DNA from 3 places in the Paenibacillus sp. FSL H7-0442 genome. Region 2 is predicted to be linked to each of the others. Evidence: predicted binding sites of a transcription regulator. Region 2 holds the regulator's gene; each other region holds the start of a gene.
The links. The regulator LexA, encoded in region 2, represses DNA repair genes until DNA is damaged. The targets are predictions, from matches to a motif close to CGAACATATGTTCG.
Positions count from the first base shown of each region.

Region 1: MHH57_RS15795 (YolD-like family protein) is a predicted target of LexA. The motif match lies at 4,113-4,126, and genes of this name have one in related genera.
Region 3: recA (recombinase RecA) is a predicted target of LexA. The motif match lies at 2,993-3,006, and genes of this name have one in related genera.

Region 1 is NZ_CP151963.1:3,593,861-3,600,872, reverse strand. It holds gene MHH57_RS15810 (hybrid sensor histidine kinase/response regulator transcription factor) at 1-463, opposite strand, end outside; partial or broken gene MHH57_RS15805 (serine hydrolase domain-containing protein) at 764-1,927, shown strand; gene MHH57_RS15800 (serine hydrolase domain-containing protein) at 2,146-3,306, shown strand; gene MHH57_RS15795 (YolD-like family protein) at 4,166-4,513, shown strand; gene MHH57_RS15790 (hypothetical protein) at 4,667-4,873, shown strand; gene cysK (cysteine synthase A) at 4,953-5,891, opposite strand; gene MHH57_RS15780 (hypothetical protein) at 6,298-6,471, opposite strand; gene MHH57_RS15775 (serine hydrolase domain-containing protein) at 6,653-7,012, opposite strand, start outside.
Region 2 is NZ_CP151963.1:3,134,704-3,141,715, reverse strand. It holds partial or broken gene tet (Tet(L)/Tet(K)/Tet(45) family tetracycline efflux MFS transporter) at 1-13, shown strand, start outside; gene MHH57_RS13620 (GNAT family N-acetyltransferase) at 235-774, opposite strand; gene MHH57_RS13615 (hypothetical protein) at 1,003-1,143, opposite strand; gene MHH57_RS13610 (hypothetical protein) at 1,184-1,348, opposite strand; gene MHH57_RS13605 (hypothetical protein) at 1,584-1,886, opposite strand; gene lexA (transcriptional repressor LexA) at 2,170-2,796, opposite strand; gene MHH57_RS13595 (LysM peptidoglycan-binding domain-containing protein) at 2,984-3,352, shown strand; gene MHH57_RS13590 (DUF896 domain-containing protein) at 3,461-3,667, shown strand; gene MHH57_RS13585 (hypothetical protein) at 3,788-4,297, shown strand; gene MHH57_RS13580 (HAD family hydrolase) at 4,452-5,246, shown strand; gene MHH57_RS13575 (cupin domain-containing protein) at 5,347-5,889, opposite strand; gene metH (methionine synthase) at 6,171-7,012, shown strand, end outside.
Region 3 is NZ_CP151963.1:2,180,268-2,187,279, reverse strand. It holds gene rny (ribonuclease Y) at 1-542, opposite strand, end outside; gene MHH57_RS10050 (RecX family transcriptional regulator) at 917-1,666, opposite strand; gene recA (recombinase RecA) at 1,862-2,923, opposite strand; gene MHH57_RS10040 (competence/damage-inducible protein A) at 3,165-4,433, opposite strand; gene pgsA (CDP-diacylglycerol--glycerol-3-phosphate 3-phosphatidyltransferase) at 4,529-5,116, opposite strand; gene MHH57_RS10030 (YajQ family cyclic di-GMP-binding protein) at 5,326-5,817, opposite strand; gene MHH57_RS10025 (hypothetical protein) at 5,962-6,126, opposite strand; gene MHH57_RS10020 (RodZ domain-containing protein) at 6,211-7,012, opposite strand, start outside.

The DNA.
Region 1 (7,012 bases), 460 kb from region 2:
GGGACTGAATTAAAATATTAAACGCGAAGCCGATGGCAAAACCAAGGCTGCAGCTAACGATAAACTCATACGGGAGACGATCAGCAATCCAACCGTTCAATACCGGGAATACGATTCCGCTAAGGATACCTGTCCACACATAGGTTCTTCGACTGCTCGTCAAGCCGATAGTTATCACGAGTAAAACAAAAGACCAAAGCAATCCCGGGGCTGCGTAGGCTAAATATAGATAAAAAAAGCCCGTTACCGTGACTTCGATTGTGAGATACCAGTCTTCTTTCCTATAGAGGATGATTAATGGAACGAGATAAACGACGAAAGCGAGAGAAAGTACAACCCAAAGCGATACAACGGTCAATGACGGATCGACAAAACCAGCGCTTGCGATAATGACCAGCCAAAGCGTTCGTATGGCCACAAGTATCCAATCATACCAGACCCTTTTTTTCATTATCGAGAACACGAATTACGCACACCTTCTTATATTTTTTTGCAAATCAAATTCCGAATGATTCAGACCTATCATGCAATATAACTTCCCGATCCGTCAAGCGAAAGAGGGTGGGGTAACAGCGGTTAGAACGTAGCTTAGCAAGCACGTCATATAAGACAGTTGACAGTTTGTCATGCGGTATATGTGACAGGTCCAAGTACGATGTCATCAAAAGCTTGGCGGTTTTATCACTGTTCGATTTAACAATATCGGAGGTAAGGTGAGGGGGTAAAGCAGCACAACATTCTAAAATAATAGGAGCGATGCGTTATGAAATCATTCACCATTCGAAAAGGAGTTGCACTTACTTTAACAGCTATATTGGCGGGTACACTGATATTCCCTGCTTATGGAACTGTCCACGCAGCGGGTCAGACGGCAACCTATCAAGCAATCGATAAAGCTGCCAATACCGACAATATTCCAGGCGTTGTCGTTACCGTGAAGAAAGGAGATGCGAGTTGGTCATATGCTTCCGGTGAAGGGAATATCGAAAGAAACCATAAGATGCACGCCGACTTCTCTTTCCGGATCGGAAGTACAACGAAGACGTTTGTCGCTACGGTTGCCTTGCAGCTTGCTGGCGAGAAGAAGCTGTCCCTTGATGATACGGTGGAGAAATGGCTGCCGGGGCTCATACAGGGCAATGGGCACGACGGCAATAAAATTAAGATTCGTCAATTGCTAAATCATACAAGCGGACTTCCAGACTACTTGACTCCAGAATTCAGGACTAAATTACTCACAAATCCTGGCGAAAATTATACAGCTGAGCAGTTAATCGCCCGTGGCTTGGAGTTAAAGCCGGTAACAGGGTGGGTATACTCGAACACGAATTACGCGATTATTGGCCTCATTATCAAGAAAGTCACCGGGGAAACATATGCGGAGCAGATTAAGAAACGAATTATTGAACCGCTTCAACTTAAAGAAACGTTCCTCCCCGGCAGCTCGACGGATATTCCGAAAAAAAATGCCCGCGGCTACTTGGACATTGGAAGTAAATTAGTAGATATTACTGTGCTTAACCCATCGTTTGCTAACGCCGCCGGAGACATGATCTCGACAGGGGAAGACATGACGACGTTTTTTCGCGCCTTATTGGGTGGAAAGCTGTTGATACCGGAGATGCAGAAAGAGATGGTGACCAGCACAGCCGACTCCCCATTTGGAAAGTATGGACTTGGCATACACCAAACAAAGCTACCGGACGGCACCATCGTATGGGGACATGCAGGAGGTATTCCTGGATTCACCAACTTCGCAGGCGGAACGGAGGACGGTCAACATGTCATCTCGATAAATATCAATGTACTGGGAGATGCGGTTAAACATATCGACAATATTTTAGCGTCGGAATTCGCAAAAGAAACCAAAAAAGAACTCAACGAGAAAGAAAAGAAAAGCAAGCATCGGGAAGAAGTCAAACGCGTCCGTCAAGCGAAAGAGGGTGGGGTAACAGCGGTTAGAACGTAGCTTAGCAAGCACGTCATATAAGACAATTGACAGTTTGTCATGCGGTATATGTGACAGGTCCAAGTACGATGTCATCAAAAGCTTGGCGGTTTTATCACTGTTCGATTTAACAATATCGGGGGTAAGGTGAGGGGGTAAAGCAGCACAACATTCTAAAATAATAGGAGCGATGCGTTATGAAATCATTCACCATTCAAAAAGGAGTTGCACTTACTTTAACAGCTATATTGGCGGGTACACTGATATTCCCTGCTTATGGAACTGTCCACGCAGCGGGTCAGACGGCAACCTATCAAGAGAAAGAAAAGAAAAGTAAGCATCGGGAAGAAGTCAAACGCGTCATGGATCAGGTAGTTACCAACAAAAGAGTCCCAAGTGTCGTAGCAGGCGGGCTACAGGATGGGGAACGCTGGTCCTACGCTACGGGTACAGCCAGTTTCGAAGTACCACGCCCGGTGGAGCCGGATTTTTCATTCCGTATTGGAAGCATCACGAAGACATTCACTGCTACCGTTGTATTGCAGTTGGCTCAGGAGAAAAAATTGAACCTGGATGATTCGGTCGAAAAATGGCTGCCAGGGGTCATAAAGGGTAATGGGTATGACGGCAACAAAATTACGATTCGTCAGTTATTGAACCATACAAGCGGGCTTGCGAGCTATACTGATCTTGATTTTCGAGATATTACCTTGCCTCAAAATCCATTCCGTTACTATTCGTCCGACGAGCTTATCAGCATGGGACTAGCAAAGCCGCCTGTATATGCGCCAGGGAAGGGCTGGAATTATTCGAACATGAATACTATACTAGCCGCTCAAATTATTCAGAAGGTAACAGGAGAGACGTATGCGGAGCAGATCAGGAAACGGTTGATCGAACCGCTCGGTATGACAGGGACATTTGTAATGGAAAATAGTCACGATATTCCAGGTAAGCATGCCACAGGATATAATATGGATAGATCGGGTCATTTGTATGATTTAACAGAAATGAATCAATCATGGGCAAATGCAGCTGGAGATATAGTCTCAACAACTAAAGATTTGACCACCTTCTTCAGTTCGCTGTTGGGCGGAAAGCTTCTAAATCAAGAGATAATGAACCAGATGCTCACGACAGTAGATTCACCTATAGGTAAAGTCGGACTAGGGATTTATGAAATAAAAACAGCTGACGGGCAATCATACTGGGGGCATGCCGGCGGTACTTTCGGATTTGAATCGAGAGCCTTCGGATCTCTAGGCGGGCAGCATATTTTGGTAACGTGCATCAACTCGGTAGCTCCGGAAGTGGAGCCGGCTCACAATAAAATAATCAATAAGGAGTTTGGCCGTTAAGTTTAAAGCCGACATCGCGTCCTTTATTTGAGGGCGGATGTCGGTTTCTGCTGTGATTAACCGTCGTTTCATGCAATCGAGACACATATGTCCGCATTCAGAATAAAACGACATCAAAATAGACAAGATGCACGAGGGGCATAACGACGGCGTATTTTATATTCGGTCGGTCAAGCTCTACTATCGACTTCTTTATCACTCCCGCCAACAGATGGTTTACCGCCGAAATCGGTAAAATAGGTTAGACGCAAATTCGATATAGAGAATAAGAAGATATATGAGATTTTTAGAAATACATAGTAGGTATAGACAACGTAATATTACTAACCTACACATTGCACCAGACTACAATTTCTATTTAAAGACTTCAAGGAAAATCAAACATTAAGACTAATGTACAAAAATATCAGAATTTCGTATATGTTATTCCGCTAACGGGATACGTTAGTTCAATGGAACAGCGACAGTCTAGGACATTATTTTCTCGTACTGGTTGTCACTGTTCCAATTTCAAAGTCCGTCTAAAACTTATTTTATGGAGACTAGCGGTATGACAATTCGAAAGATGCATGGAATAATGTCGATACAATCGTATGGAACAATATAGGAGATGAATTTGAGGGAAAGAAACTTAATCATTATTCAAAACTTGATCTAACCAGGTGAATATGCGGTGGTTAGCCAATTTTAATGCTCCAAAATTTTCATTTTATCCCCCTGATTTTGTATTTTCGTCTAGTCTATCAGACCTAGGAATATTTTTCTAGGACAAAAGTTTTGGATTCGGTATGCAAAAAGCCTTGTCTAGAACGTATGTTCGGAATATAATTTCTACATAATACATCAGGAGGCTACATACATGTCGAAAAAATTAGAAGGTAACGGCTTATGGGAAAGCAGCAGGATTATCATACCAGAACACAAGGAAGCATACTTAAAACTCATGAAAGACCGTCAGCGGAGAGGCAAGCCGGAACTTGACGATCAGGAAGTCCAGTTGATCGAGCAAGCGCTTATAGAGTCCTACAACACACGTCAACCTATAACACTAGTGGTTTTTAGCCCATTCGATGACGAAGAACTCACAGGTGTAATCACGTCTATAAATACTACTCGCAGGGAAGTGAAACTGTTTCGTGGCGAGGATGATTTTAGTTGGATCAAGTTGGAGGATATCATTTTCAGCAAGTATCTAGCAAAAATCTAAGGGTAGTAAATATTCTACTGATGTTATTCAACAAACAAGAAATGTCTCAGCTGCCTTATCTACGACAATTCAGCCGAAGTCTTTCTAGGAGCATTTGATGCTAGTGTTTTAGCTGAGCAGATCAATCCTCATATCGCAATCGAAGACTTCCTGATGATGATGCGTTACACCCGCATCAAGTTAAAGAAAGAGGCTTACAGAGTGGTACAAAACTACTACGGAGAAGCTCACTTTTACAGAAAAAGCCTGATGAGCTACAACAACATCGGGCTGGGCAAAGGTAACTTTTTCTTCGCTAACGGTCCATTTGTTGTGCAAAAAAATGGACCGCTAGCGAAGAAAGAAATCAATTCAGGTTAATGAAACAATTCTATGCGCTCTTGCTTGTGTACTTGGAAAATTAACAAAAGAGGCAGCTGGATTCCTGCCTCTTTTGTTATTATTCTACGTCTGAGAAAAGCGGAGTGGACAAATAACGCTCACCTGTATCAGGTAATATGACCACGATCGTCTTGCCTTTGTTTTCTGGAAGCTTTGCAATTTGTGTTGCTGCATAAACCGCAGCCCCAGAAGAAATACCAACAAGCAGCCCTTCTGTTTTGGCAAGCAGGCGTGCAGTTTCAAATGCATCTTCGTTTTTAACTTTGAAAACCTCATCCACATATTCTTCATTAAAGTTATTTGGAATGAAACCAGCACCGAGTCCTTGTAGTTGATGTGAACCTGGAGTACCGCCAGACAGCACTGGTGAATCGAACGGTTCGACGGCTATCACTTTTACAGAAGGTTTTCGTTCCTTCAATCCCTGGCCAACGCCCGAAATAGTCCCACCTGTACCTACGCCCGCAATAAAAATATCTACACCGCCATCCGTATCATGCCAGATTTCTACAGCTGTAGTTTTGCGGTGGATTTCTGGATTGGCAGGATTGCTAAACTGCTGTGGTATGAAAGAGTTTGGTGTTTCGGCAGCCAATAGTTCAGCACGCTTGATAGCGCCTTTCATCCCCTCGGATCCCGGTGTTAACACAAGCTCAGCACCGAACGCAGTCAAAAGCTTGCGACGTTCGATACTAAACGTTTCAGGAAGTGTAATTATAAGTTTATATCCAAGAGCCGCAGCTGCAAATGCAAGTCCGATTCCAGTATTGCCACTTGTTGGTTCGATAATAACGGAGTCTTTATTGATTAAGCCTTTCTCCTCAGCGTCTTTAATCATAGCATATCCAATGCGGTCCTTAACGCTACCAGCCGGATTGAAATATTCCAACTTTGCTACCACGTTTGCCTCAATATTTTGGATTTGGCTGTAGTTCAACAGTGCTAGCAAAGGAGTATTTCCAATTAATTCAGTCAACTTTTGGTGAATTTTAGTCAAAATTATCCCTCCAAACGATTAATTCATATCTACTTACTATGACATAGATATTATCACGAATTTTTCTTCATAACCATGTTCTGTTAATTCATAGTGAGGAGCGGGAACGGACGAAACAGTTTAAACCTAAGGTACTACTCATAAAAAAGTAGTCCAAGCTTATTCAGAACCTGAGAGTCATTAAGAATGTATACAGTGTATCCTTTTACCCGCTAACCTAGTGGTCGGCGGATAACGAATTTGTATTTAGTAGAAGGCAAAAAGAGCAGTAAGGAATTAATCCTTCTGCCTCACTGTTAACATACGGGGAGGCGTTTTTATTTTGGCAAGCTTACGGTGTATCAATTCGCGCCATCAAGTTGCTCTTGCGAGAGCTTACGACTAAATGCCTACAATACGAAGTAATTTATGTTCTTAATAAGGATATCGATACATCATCTAAAAGAATTGTGGCAAAGGTATCCTCTGCTGTAACACGGAACACTAAATCTCTGGAAACAGTTCCCGAATTTCCTGAGATTGAGAAAGTGCGGGAGGATATGACAGGGGCTGCGCCTTTTCCACTTTTCTTTGGTTTCATTTGAATTAACCCTCTTTCTGTAGACATATTTGCTACACTAGTAGTTTATGAAATATGAATAAGAGTGTTCATAGAGAAGAGAATACAAAAAAGACCGTCTATTGACGGCCTTTTCTATGTTTCGACTCGAAATATATCGTGGAGGCTATCTATGCTATAAAAAGGATAAAATTAAGTAGATCTATGCGAAAAAATAGAAATTATAGGAATACAAGAAAAACGAAATAGCTAAAAACGAAAGAATCAGCGCCGCGGTGTATACCTTTCTTAACAAAGTAGCCTCCGAAACGTTACATTTTCTTACAGCAAGATAGGCAGCCGGTACAAAGGCGAGCCCAAGTACCCAGAAAAGGATAATATTGAAATTGAAATTGGACATAGGCTGATAGGGGTCGCCTATCAATTGGATGCTTGAAGCAATGAGATTGACGATCACAAGCAGACCCAGCAAGGGGATTACGGTTACACTGTCAGGCAAGGGAAGCCGCGAAGCACTCTTCTGCTTTCTTGCGTCCTTGAGCTTCCGCAGCCATCCAATAAT
Region 2 (7,012 bases):
TTCAGATTCCTGATAAGAGCAAAAAAGGATTACATGCTGAAAATGATCGCATCCTCACGTTTGAAGTAAGTGAATACTCTGAAAATAAATCAAAAGCTCTGCTAACCTTAATTGGCCGGCAGAGTTTTGTGTGCTGATCAGTTTGATTTTACTAGATACGGGAAAAGTAGCAATGCAAAGTGTGCGTACAAGATAGTATTGTTTTTAAATTCGGCCTTATTACAGAAGGATAGGCTAATTTGAATACTTAAACTTATAATACCAAAAAATCGCTTTCTCATGGGCTGTGGAAAAATTAGAATATAGCATAGTATCAACTCCGCCGATTACAAAGTTATTTTTAGCATAGAATTGACAAGCTAAAATATTCACATCCTGTGTTTCAAGCATAAGGCCAACAAGATTATTCTGCTTAGCCCACTCGGTTGCTTTACTCAATAAGGCTGCTCCGATTCCCTTGTGTCTCCAGTCTTTAGCGACGACAATATCCTCAATTAGAGCATAGCCATTCCAATTAGTACAAAGTTTAATTTTCCCAACACAGTCGTTCTCATCATAATATAAAAAAATAGATTTTCCTTGTTCATTAATATAACTGATATCGACGTCATCATCCTCATACTGTTTAAAATATGGTTCGGGAAAACTTTCTTCTATATATGACCAAATGTTGTTCTCGTATTTAGGTATAATTTTTCCTGACACAATAAAGCCGTTATTCTCATTTGACTTTTTAAAATCCCCCATATTTGAAAGTGACATTTTAATTATCATGGCTTGTCTCCTTCTGGTTTAATTTCTCTATGCACATTATTCTAAAAGAGAACCACTTTTTCCTGTCTGTTAGATTTATAAAAGAGTAAAATAGTAGCGACTGTTCAACTATGTGTGATATTTACGATCTCGTCCGCTTGCTTAAACGATTCATAGCAGTAGTTAGGTGTGCTGCTTAACACAAAAAAGCAGGAAGAATTTCTCCCGCTTTTTGCATGAAAACGATTATTAACGTCTGCGTTGTCTATCGTTTACGCTAAACAAATTAACAGCCAGTGCGTTACCTCTTGCACGCGCAGTGGCTCTTTGATTGGAACGGATGTTCAATCTTCTTCTTCTTAAATCACGTCTGCAATGTCTTCTGCTCATAATATCACCTCCCTTCAAGAAATGAAGGTGCGGTTGAATCTTAGTGGCGTTTATGCTTACGCTTGGAAATTTTGATATTCAAGGCATTGGTTGCTAGTGCATTTCCGCTTCCTGTTTTAGCAGCTGCGGCTTGAAAGACTTTAACGACCAGATATCTGTTTTTCCCGATGCGATGCTTATACGTTTTAACTCTATTTCTGATCATCTGCATATCTCCTTTGCTTAGTTCTGCTATATATATATGTCAATTGTGATAGTAATGTATCAGCATAAATCTATTAGAAGCAAAAAGAAGCTAGTACCTATATCCCTAAAGGTTAACAAAAAAACTCATGCGAACCTGTCTTCGCCTTTTCAACTTTACGTTGCAGGAGATGTTACAGGCAGGTCGGCATGAGTCTAATGTGTAGAATAAAGATAATATGCAGTTTGTATGAAAATTATTTACTATTAAGGGTGTTAAGTTTTTTTTCGTAGTATGCCTCTTGGGCAAGAATATGATTCAGTTGTTCTGAGAGCTGTTTATATTCTTGGCTGGCCTCTGGGTAATTATTTCTTTCGGAAATTACAGCTTCAAGTTGCTTTTCTAAATACCTGAAATGGATGAGTATTTGTATGTACTGAATACGATCGTAGGTTGTTATGTGTGATTTCTCTTCTGCATACAAATGATCCATTGTTGGAACTGCACAGCTTACGACGATAAATATCATAACAAACGCTGAAATTATTATTTTTTTCATTTAATTCCTCCTACAGAGCTATGAGTAATTAATATACCATATTTAGCTAAAAGAAAGAAAGATCTATTAGTTTTTCCCATAACAGTATAGCTGTTCAAGATCAGTGGGGGATTATTTGAGATGATGAGGCTGATTTTATAGTAGATACAATAGGAATAGGTTGCAAAAAGGAAAGAATAGTTGTGAGATACATAGTAAGCATAATAACAATACAAAACCGGCTTGCCCTAGGCAGCCGGTTTTGTATTAGGGGATAGAATAACGGGGAAGGAAGAACGAGAAATCAGTGGAAGTCCCGGAAGAGTCCTACAACTTTGCCCAAAATACTGACGTGTGTCAGACGAAGCGGTTCAAAGGCTGGATTTTCAGGTTGAAGCCGGATATGATCTTTTTCTTTGTAGAAGGTTTTAACTGTAGCTTCGTCTTCATCTGTCATAGCTACAACAATATCGCCATTATCAGCGGTCTGCTGCTGACGTACGATTACATAGTCTCCGTTAGCAATCCCAGCCTCAATCATGCTTTCGCCTACAACAGATAACATGAATATTTTATCCTCACCAACAAAGTGTTGGGGAAGAGGAAAGTAATCTTCAATATTTTCTGTCGCCGTAATAGGAAGACCAGCGGTTACTTTGCCGACGACGGGGACACGACTAATGGAGTAATTAATCAAGTTGCTGTTATCCGATTCGTCTTGACCGAGTAACTCAATAGCCCGTGGTTTTGTAGGATCGCGGCGAATGAGTCCTTTTTTCTCTAAACGATCCAAATGACCGTGAACCGTAGAACTGGAGGCCAATCCGACAGCCTCGCCTATTTCGCGTACAGAAGGGGGGTATCCCTTTAGACGCACTTCATTGCGGATAAATTCAAGAATGGCCTGCTGGCGGCTCGAAATCTTAGACATACCGTATCAACCCCATTTAGTAACGTTTGGGAAAATTATAGCATAGAACCTCCGTTCGTACAAACATAAGTTCTAAATAATCCCTAAAAATAATTGCGAACTTTTGTTCTCTTTTCTATTGAACAAAACAAACGTTCGTGTTATATTGTGAAAACATAAGAACAAACGTTTGGAGGACACAACCATGATGAAATATAGCACCTATCAAAGTATTTTTCCAATGAATATAGAAAATTTACAGGAGACCCGAAAAGAGGGTAGGGCGCGTTTTATGCAGATTATTACCCATACTCTTTTACTTAAGCTTCTTATTATAATGATTGTTGCTTGGATTGCAGGAGCAGGTGTACTTACGGTTTTCGCGGCTCCTTCAGCTTCCAAGGAAGAAGTGACTAAACTGACAGTACAACCTGGGGATACGTTGTGGCAGATTGCCGCGAATCATAAACCGGAACGAATGGATACACGGGTATATATAGAAGGAATTGTGCGGATTAACGGTTTAGAGGATCGGGGAGTGCAGGCAGGTCAGGTACTCAAGCTTCCTGACTTATGATCTATAGACTATTAGAGCTTGTCAGGGAGCGTAATGCGGGAGCCTTGACAAGCTCTTTTCTACATGTCAAAGTGTATTATATCTTTGCTTTTATGGAGGGGACACAATTTGGATATAGACAGCTTGGTACAGCGCATTAATGAATTAGCGCGCAAAGCAAAATCCGAGGGATTAACAGAAGAGGAAACCACAGAACGTGCCAACCTTCGGGAAATTTATTTAGGTAACATTCGCCGTAATTTTCGGCAGCAGCTAGAAACGATTGAATTTGTGGACGATGATACATCGAAGGGAAATGACGGGCTGAAGCATTAATGTTGTTAAAGCGCCCAAGCCTGCAATTTGCCTTTTGTTTTAGGTACCTCTCATGGTATCTATATAGATCAGCTTTGAGGCAATTGTTTTAATGTAATATATCTGGGAAGGAATTGAGAGATGGCCCGATCATTTGAAAGAAAAGTACGCAAAAACACAGCGCATTTAAATAAATCGCGCAAAAAGCAAGGTATTCAAACCATTAGCGGCGCAGGTTCTGCAATGGATATTTTCCGTGGACGTAACATTACTGTGCCAATTATGCTGGCTGGTCTTTCTGTATTGTACATGCTTATGAGTTACTTTTTGACTAAGACCGGTATGCGAGGGATGGATTGGCTTGTATTCGGCCTGTACTTGATGCTGGCTGTTATCTTTTTTATCCGTCGTCCTTATCTGAAAGTGGGAAAGGATACTCTCTATATGCTGAAAGGTGGTAGGGAACGTCCAATGACCGCTGGGGACATGAAAGCCATCAAGATTGAAAAGGGTTACGTAACCGTTGAAAGAAAAGGTAAGGGTGGTAATTTTATTTTCACAAAATCATTAGGTCGCTATGACACGGATGCCATTGCAGAGCGACTTGAGAAGTTTGCGCTATCCAATCAGATACAGGTTGACAAGAAATAACTGATTTAGCCTGTACTCTGTAACAAAGGCCGTATGATGTTATTTCATATAACATGCTGCGGCCGCTTGCTTAATATGGGCACACATAACGATTCAAATGCTTAATCAAGCAAATAGGCGTACATATACTGTGGAAAGAGAGTGGATAATTCAGATGACGATTCAGGCGGTAATGTTTGATCTTGATGATACCCTTTTGTGGGATGAACGTAGTGTAGAAGAGGCATTTGATGCAGCGTGTCAAACAGGCTCCCGTGAAGCAGGTGTTGATCCAAAAGCTTTGGAGGAAGCCGTACGTAAAGAAGCACGCGCTTTGTATGAATCCTATGAAACTTTTAGTTTTACTCAAATGATCGGCATTAATCCGTTTGAAGGATTGTGGGCGAATTTTACAGCAGGTGAGCAACCTGAATTCCGTCAATTGGAACAGTTGGCCCCTGTTTATCGAAAGGAATCATGGCGCAGAGGACTCCAGCAACTAGGGATAGATAATGAGAAGTTGGCGGAAAAGCTGGCTACCCAATTTGCTTCGGAAAGACGCGCACGTCCCCATGTATATGAAGAAACGTTTGAAATTCTAGAACAATTGAAGGGACAATACAAGCTATTATTATTGACAAACGGTTCCCCTGATTTACAACAGGAGAAACTGGATGGAGTTCCTCAATTAGCTCCTTTCTTTGATCATGTGGTCATTTCAGGTTCATTTGGTCGAGGCAAGCCTGATCCGTCTATATTCCAGCATGCGTTGGGGCTTCTTGGTATTGAGCCTGAACATGCTTTAATGGTAGGAGATAAGCTGACGACTGATATTCAAGGAGCGTTGGCAGCAGGTGTTCACTCGGTGTGGGTGAACCGAAACGCCAAAACCAATACCACAGAGATCAAGCCGAAGTTCCAAATCAAGCATCTGTCTGAATTGGACGGAATTATTCAATCGTTAAAGTAAGAAATCCACAGTCTTTGGAAACGAGTATTAAGAAAACTCCCTTCGCTCGATTGTCACAGAGCAGAGGGAGTTTTTTATTTACACAAGGATAAATTCGTAATTATGCTTTAATGAAGGTTGGATCTTCGAACGGTTCCGCAATCCAGCCATTTTCTTCAATGAACAAGCGGACTGCCACGATCTTTTGATTCTCCATTAAAGTGAAAAAGTGAGGTATATTTTCGGGTACGGAGATAACGTCCCCCGGTGAAAGCTCTACGTTAAAATAGCCGATCTCTTCAGGTCCTTTAATGATAAAGATGCCTTTACCAGCGACAATGGCACGGATTTCATCCTCGGTATGGGTGTGAATTTGCTCAAACTTGGCCAGCAGATCGTCCAAATTCGGCGTTGCTTCAGATAGAGTGATAACGTCCCATATTTTATATCCGCGACGTGCGGCTAAATCCTTGATTTCGGGTTCAAATGTTTTGAGAACAGCGGCCTTTTGATCATCTGTTAAGGTAAAGTTCTCTTGCAGTTCCCCGGACAATTTGGAAGCATCCCAATGTTCATACAATATCTCGTGACTCTCCAGAAATTCACGTACTTGTTCTTCACCGCTAATTCTTTCATTCGTATTACGTATTAAGATTTCGGCCATGTGTTTATCCCCTCTTTTCCACTTGGATTAATGTTGTATAAAGAATACCATGTCTTGAAACGTTGTACAATACAGGATTTCAACATTTTATAATGCAAATGAACATAGCTAAAGGATGCAGGGTTAAGTACGTTTAATAATGCTACAAACTATAAAAATGGATAAGAGAAGTCGTTTTTACAAAGAACAACCTGTATAAAACGTATGTTTTTACTTCAATCTATCTAAATGATACGGTTTCTGCTAAACTAGGATTTAACGTTTTGCGGGGGTGAAGAAATTTGGATAAAGTTAGCTTGCAGGATGCATTACAACGAAGAATACTCCTTCTTGATGGGGCCATGGGCACCATGATTCAACAGGAAGACCTTTCCCCCGATGATTTTGGTGGGGAAGAGCTGGAGGGCTGTAATGAAATGCTGGTCTTAACGAGACCGGATGTCATTCAAGGGATTCATGAAGCATACTTGAAGGCCGGAGCAGACCTAATTGAAACGAATACATTTGGAGCAACATCCGTCGTTTTGGCGGATTACGATATACCAGAACGTGCCCGTGAAATTAATCTGGTGGCGGCCAAGCTGGCGCGTAACGCGGTGGATAAATACAGCACTGCGGACAAGCCTCGTTTTGTAGTAGGAGCTATGGGCCCAACCACGAAAACCTTGTCTGTCACAGGCGGTGTTACATTTGCTGAGCTGGTTGACAGCTATCAAGAGCAGGCCTTGGCACTTATTGAAGGCGGCGTGGATGTACTCCTTTTGGAGACCTCACAGGATACGCTTAACGTCAAGGCTGGAAGTATCGGAATTCGGCAGGCTTTTGAGCAGACAGGTATCGAGCTTCCGCTAATGATTTCAGGCACGATTGAGCCTATGGGAACGACGTTGGCCGGACAAAATATCGAATCCTTTTCCATATCACTGGAACACTTACATCCAATTTCGATTGGGTTGAATTGTGCTACGGGTCCAGAGTTTATGCGTGATCATATTCGCTCTCTGTCTGAAATGTCCTCTGCAGCTATTAGCTGTTATCCAAATGCGGGCTTGCCCGATGAAAATGGCCAATACCATGAATCGCCTGATTCATTAGCACGTAAAATGGCTGCTTTCGCTGAAAA
Region 3 (7,012 bases), 950 kb from region 2:
TCCGCTTCTTCTTTGGCCTGCTGTTCAATTTCTTTAATCATCTGAGCTGTTTCATGACGAACTTCCTGCTCTACGTTGGTCAGAATAATACTTCTTGCATCCTCCATCGTCAGATTGGAAATACGCTCCAACTCAGTTACCTGACTCTTGTAAATCAAATCAATTTGCTGCTGGGTTTCATCGATTCGTTTCTCTTTGTTGGCCACCTGTTCTTCTTTGCGTTCCAGCGATTCCAATTTTTTATCCAGCGATTCTTCTTTTTGCAGCAATCTTCGTTCCTGTCGTTGAATTTCATTGCGACGTTCACGAGTTTCTTTTTCAGCTTCGGCACGGATGCGGTGAATTTCATCTTTCGCTTCCAATACCGTTTCCTTCTTCAGCGCTTCTGCCTCTTTTTTCGCGTTCTCCACGATTTGCGCGGCAGCTTCTTCCGCACTGGAGATCTTAGCTTCTGCAATAGATTTGCGAATAAAATAACCAATCCCGAACCCAAAGAATAACGCGGCTACAGCAACGAGAACGAACCAGATCGCAGTCATCATACTGTTCACCTCCCCGTTGGTTCCTCCAAGGCATTCCTTGGGACTTTTTGCAATTGTCACATTTACTTTGATCGTCAAACTAAGATAACGACACAAGGTCGTTTCATTTCATATGCACATGCTTTCACATGTACAATTCCGCCTGGCATAGCGGCATCACTTGTTATTTGGCGATGAGAACTCACCGGTGGATTCCGCTTTTTTGGAAGGAAAAAGGGCGTTCCACAAGTATCGTTTCATATATATTTTATTATTTGACAAATGGCATTGTCAAGGGAATGCAAACATTAGTAGAGTACCATGCAGCTTTCCATGTAATAACTAGCTCATCCTATCCGTTCATACTAGCCCAAGGTTCAGCAGCCGTTTGGCAATTATTCCTCCCACTGCAACAATTCCTCGTCATCTGAAGCAGCGTCATGCTCGGCCGCAGTGAGATGATTGACCACTCGGCGTGTCATATCCCCCGAATATCCGCGTCTCATGAGAAAAGGGTAGGTTTTCCTTTTTTTCTCCATTATATCACCACGTACCTGATTCCATTTCTTACGTCCGATCGTCAAAGCACTCTCCCACTCCTCATTATCGGTGATTTCACCTAACGCTTCCCCAATAGAGGCTTTAGAGATGCCTTTCTGACGGAGTTCTTGCCTAACCCACATCTTCCCCTTACGTTGGCTAGTTATACGCTGCCTTGCCCATTGGCGGGCGTACAAATCATCATCCACGAGTTGCTCCCTTTCCAGTCGGACCATTACTTCGTCAATAACAGACTGATCCAGTTCTTTTTGCACCAAACGCTGGGCAATTTCCTGACGTGTGCGAGGCTTTCGCCCCAAATATCGAAGCGCGAGTACATAGGCCTGTTGCTTTTCATCTGCCAGAACAATATCTTCCAGTTCTTTTTTGACGAATAACGTTCCTTTGAACATATTGTACTTGATCATTACATCTTCTAATACAGACAGTGAATACGGGCCAAAATGAATGATATAGCGTCCACGTTTGCGTCCCTGTCCCTGCTCTACCCTAGTAATCATCAATTCCTCATGATCCGGAAAAAGAGAAATTTCTTGTTGCTTATTTGCTTCCGCAGAATATTCATCTTCATCGTCCAACTGCAATATATTTCCCTCACTTTGAAATTCACGAAAGCAGTCTTTGGACAACTGCTACGCAAAAGTTAGATTCCGCTGATAAAGCAGCTTTAATTGATGCAAAAATGCCCTGCACAACTGTGCAGGGCATCAGAATCATGCTATTCAACCGGATTGTGCCATAACCCTGGCTCCAGTTCACAAATCAGGATTCACCAAGCTTTATTCAAGCTCCAACAATTCCTGTTCTTCCTTGGCTTGCTGTGCCAACTCTTCTTCTGTAGGCGGAGCAACCGTCGTAATCAAATTGCTTGCCACCCGAATTTTTTGCTCGATCGTACTAGCAATGTTCGGATTTTCCTTCAAAAATTGCTTCGCATTCTCACGTCCCTGACCAAGGCGCTCACCTTCGTAGGAATACCAAGCTCCACTCTTGTCGACAATGTCATGCTCCGTACCGATATCGATCAAGCTACCTTCTTTGGAAATGCCCTCACCGTACATAATGTCCACTTCAGCCTGACGGAATGGAGGGGCAACTTTATTCTTCACGACTTTAATACGTGTGCGGTTACCCACAATGTCGTTACCCATTTTCAAACTTTCAATACGACGAACATCCAAACGTACCGTAGAGTAAAACTTCAAGGCACGTCCACCTGGTGTTGTTTCAGGGTTACCGAACATAACACCTACTTTTTCACGTAGCTGGTTAATAAAAATAGCAATAGTTTTCGATTTGTTAATGGCTCCAGACAGCTTACGCAATGCCTGCGACATCAGACGTGCTTGAAGACCGACGTGGGAATCTCCCATTTCGCCTTCAATCTCTGCCTTCGGCACAAGTGCCGCTACGGAGTCAACAACTACAATGTCTACTGCTCCACTACGTACAAGGGCTTCGGCAATCTCAAGCGCCTGCTCTCCTGTATCTGGTTGCGATAGTAACAACTCATCAATATTGACACCCAGCTTGCTTGCATACGACGGATCAAGCGCATGCTCGGCGTCGATAAAGGCGGCTTGTCCGCCTGTTTTTTGCACCTCTGCGATAGCGTGAAGAGCTACTGTCGTTTTACCGGATGATTCCGGTCCGTATATTTCAATAACCCGGCCTCTTGGAAAGCCGCCCGTTCCTAACGCAATATCCAAAGCAATCGAACCACTGGGGATCGTTTCCACTTGCATGTGGGTAGACTCACCCAACTTCATAATGGAACCTTTACCAAATTGCTTTTCTATTTGACGGAGCGCCATATCCAGCGCAGCACGACGATCTGACAATAAACTCACATCCTTCATTGTTTGTACTTTAATAATACCTTGTTTTGACACGCTTGCCAAGCATTTTTTCGAACATACATTCGTTTTTTTATTCACACAGCTCTCTTCTGTAATTACACCTGTCTCTTAAAACAAAAAAAGAACCGCTGGCAAAAGGCTTTGCAACGGTTCTTCCGATAAGGTGATTATATCATGAATATCTATCTAAAACAACTCTACGACCCACACTGTACATAGATGATTAAGAGAGTTTCTCGTTCTCTACCAGCCTGCGCCACAATCTGTACAGAATCGCTTTGACTGATCGCAGTCGGATTGTTTCGCGGTTACCACTCAGTCTCAGTTCATGTACTTCCGTTTCCTTGTCGCGTTCAGCAATGCCAATATACACTAGACCGACTGGCTTCCGTTCGGAATACCCAGGCCCGGCTACACCAGTAACTGAAAGTCCAAAATCGCTGTCCATGATCATTCTCGCCTGCTCTGCAAGCACAAGGGCCACTTCCTTACTCACTGCACCTGGCGCTTGATCCCCTTCCAAATAATCACAAGGCACGTTGAGTAATTTCATCTTCATTTCATTGGAATAGCACACGATGCCACCTTGAAACATAGTAGCACTGCCAGGTATAGAAGTGAGGTGTTCCATCAGCATTCCACCTGTACAGCTTTCTGCCGCACTCACAGTGAGTCCGCGATTGGCCATTAGATCTACGATAACCTTCTCCAGCGTAACATCTTCGCTTGCATACATAAATTCCGAAAGACGCTGCTGAATTTCTACTTCCGTAGCCGTCAGCTTAATCAATGCTTCACTTTCGCTGGCCGCCTTGGTGGATATACGGATCGTGACTTCCCCTTCCTTGGCATAAGGAGCAATCGTGGGGTCTGTCTGGGATTGGATCAGATCTAACAAACGGGTTTCAAGAGCTGACTCACCAATCCCTGCAAATTTTAGCATTTTTGAATAAATTGGCATTTCCTCACCGCTCAATGCCTGCTGAAGCAACCAAGGTTTGGCCTGGTTTGCAAACATCGGTTTGAGTTCCTTAGGAGGTCCAGGCAAAACTACATAAAATTTACCATCCTGTGCAATTGCGTCGCCCACAGCTAGCCCTGTCTCATTTTCAAGCGGAGTAGCACCTTCAATAGAAAGCGCCTGCCGGCGGTTATTTTCGGTCATTTCTACCCCACGGTTACGAAAAAATTGATCTAGCTTGTCCATTGCAAGACGATCTATGTGCAATTTTCGCCCCAATACAGACGCTATCGCATCTTTCGTCAAATCATCCTGGGTCGGTCCCAGACCGCCAGAAAATAAAATAATATCCGCACGCTTCTGAGCAATTCTTATGGCTTCCTGAAGCCGATCTATGTTATCGCCAACCACAGTCTGAAAATATACATCGATTCCAATTGTAGCCAACTCTTGTGACAAATATTGAGCATTTGTATTCACTATTTGTCCGAGCAATAACTCTGTTCCTACCGCAATTATTTCAGCTTTCATCAATTCTTCCTCCTGTACTGCGAATATGATGGGAATTATATAAAGAAACAGCAATAAGTTTAGTCCCTATTGCTGTTTCCATAAAATTTATACTGTTAAACCTTGGAGGAGCTCAGCAAATGGATATTTTTCACGAAATAATCAATACCCGAATAAATGGTGATCAACACCGCTGCCCATATCGCTATTAAATCAAACGGTATACCAAGAAAAACAAACGGGAAATTATTAATGAGCAGCGCTACTATAGCAACAATCTGAATGATCGTCTTTAATTTGCCCCAATTGCTTGCAGCAACCACAGACCCATCCAGCAAGGCAATCTGACGCAGCCCCGTAACCGCAAACTCACGGCTAACAATCACAACAACAATCCACGAATCAATTTTCCCCATTTCTACCAAGGAAACCAAAATGGCGGTTACCAAAAGCTTATCAGCAAGGGGGTCCAACAGCTTGCCCAAATTGGTGACCATATTATTTTTACGTGCCAAATACCCGTCAAGACCGTCCGTGCTGGCTGCTACAAGGAAAATGATAGCCGCAATCAGCTGATTATACGGCAGCTTGAAAGCTCCGATCTCAATCGGTGGCGGATAAAAATCAAAGTCCACCAGCAAAGCCAGCATCATCACCGGGATAAGGCAAATCCGCGTTATTGTAATTCTGTTGGGTAAATTCACAACACACTCTCCCCTGATTATCGTACTTGATTACAAATGGCAGTTTTCGGATTAAATTCAACCCTATGTAAATCGCTTTCGGCGAGCGCTATACACCTGAATTGTCTGCATTTTCGTTACAAGTATAATATGGCGCAAAACGCATGTCAAAATAACCTGCCGCACATCAAGCAACGTTTTTCCTGCAAAATATATGAGGGAAAACGTCTTTATTTCATGTTTGTAAATTGAAGCTCCAATGGCAAATCAGCTTTACGTAGCAATTGAATGATCGCCTGTAAATCATCCCTGTTTTTCCCGGTCACCCGGATTTGATCACCTTGAATCTGACTTTTAACTTTTAGCTTGGAGTCCCGAATAAGAATGTTAATTTTCTTGGCATTATCCTGATCAATTCCCTGCTTCAGCGAAAGACGCTGACGCACTGAACCTAGAGAAGCGGGTTCCAATTTGCCATACTCCACATTTTTGAGGGACAGACCTCGTTTAGCCATTTTAGACTGCAAAATATCAATCACCGCATTCAGCTTGTATTCGTCTTCCGATGCAATCGTAAGAGCTTCTTTCTCAAGCTTGAGGCTACTTTTGCTATCCTTGAAATCAAATCGTGTTTCAATTTCACGCTCCGTCTGATGAACCGCATTTGTTAACTCCTGCATATCCATTTTGGAGACGATATCAAATGAATTTTCTGAAGCCATCGTTTCACTTTCCTTTCCACAACAAAGTTCAATATCTAATTATAGGCTAGTCATTTACAAAAATCCAATAATCGGTTGACTAAAAAGGCGTTCTTGCCAGTTTTCCTGACAAAAACGCCTTTATTTCATTTACGGTCAAAATATCTAATTATGGCTTCGTGTTGGAGTTCGGAACATATCCAAAAGTCCAAGCACAATGTGAGCAAGACCAAAGCCCAGTATGCCATAGCCCCATGCATTCGGTGTCAGATAATAGCCCAGTAAACTGACAATTATACCGAGCCCAGTCACAATCCAGCTGACGGTCATAACGTATACACCTCACTTTGCGGAAAATGAAATGACTGCCTTTCCAGGAATTACAGTCATTAGTATTTCCTCGCACCAAGGCGTTTATTCACCATTAGTAGTTGTAGAATCTGTACCACTTTGTGCTGAATCCGTACTGCTACCTGTCGTAGAATCTGCAGGTAAACCCGTCACCCCTGCACTCGTTCCGGTCGAAGAGGCTTCTCCTTGCTGTATCAGTACACGAGTAGTCGATTTATTATCTGTTATCGGTTGACCTGCTACGGAAATATCTGTGGCAGAAGACCGCCCTGATTTGATATATAAACCTTCTGGACCAATATCGAAAGACATGGCATCTCCACTTTTAGTCATACCATAACTCAGCTTTTCTCCACGGGAATTTTCTCCCTTGTATACTTCAAGCCAGCTTTCACCCGTAGCTTTAATATCAACCTTGGCTGTGGCTCCCGTTGCACTGGAAACTTTAAAAATCGTCGTCTTGCCTTGCTTGCCGTCCTGTGCCACAGTTACACCTTGTTGTGGAGTAGTCGTATCCGGCTGTTGTCCAGTATTTGGAGTAGTAGCATCCGTATTCCCCGTACCATTTGGCTGAGTTTGTCCGGTTTGCCCCGCACCAGGAGTCTGCCCACCAGCACCATTTGGAGCCGTCGTTTGACCATTGTTCGGCTGTGTCGTAGTGGTATCAGGAGTAGACGTGTTTGGTGTTGTACTCGGTGTTGTACTCGGTGTTGTACTCGGTGTTGTACTTGGTGTAGTAATCGGTGTTGTGTTTTCTGCTGTTTTTGGAGTTGAATGGTTGTTGCTCACCCAATAAGCATAAATAACCCCAACAATGAGAACTAGAAAAAGCCACATTAACGCTGTAGGCAACCATTTAAGATTA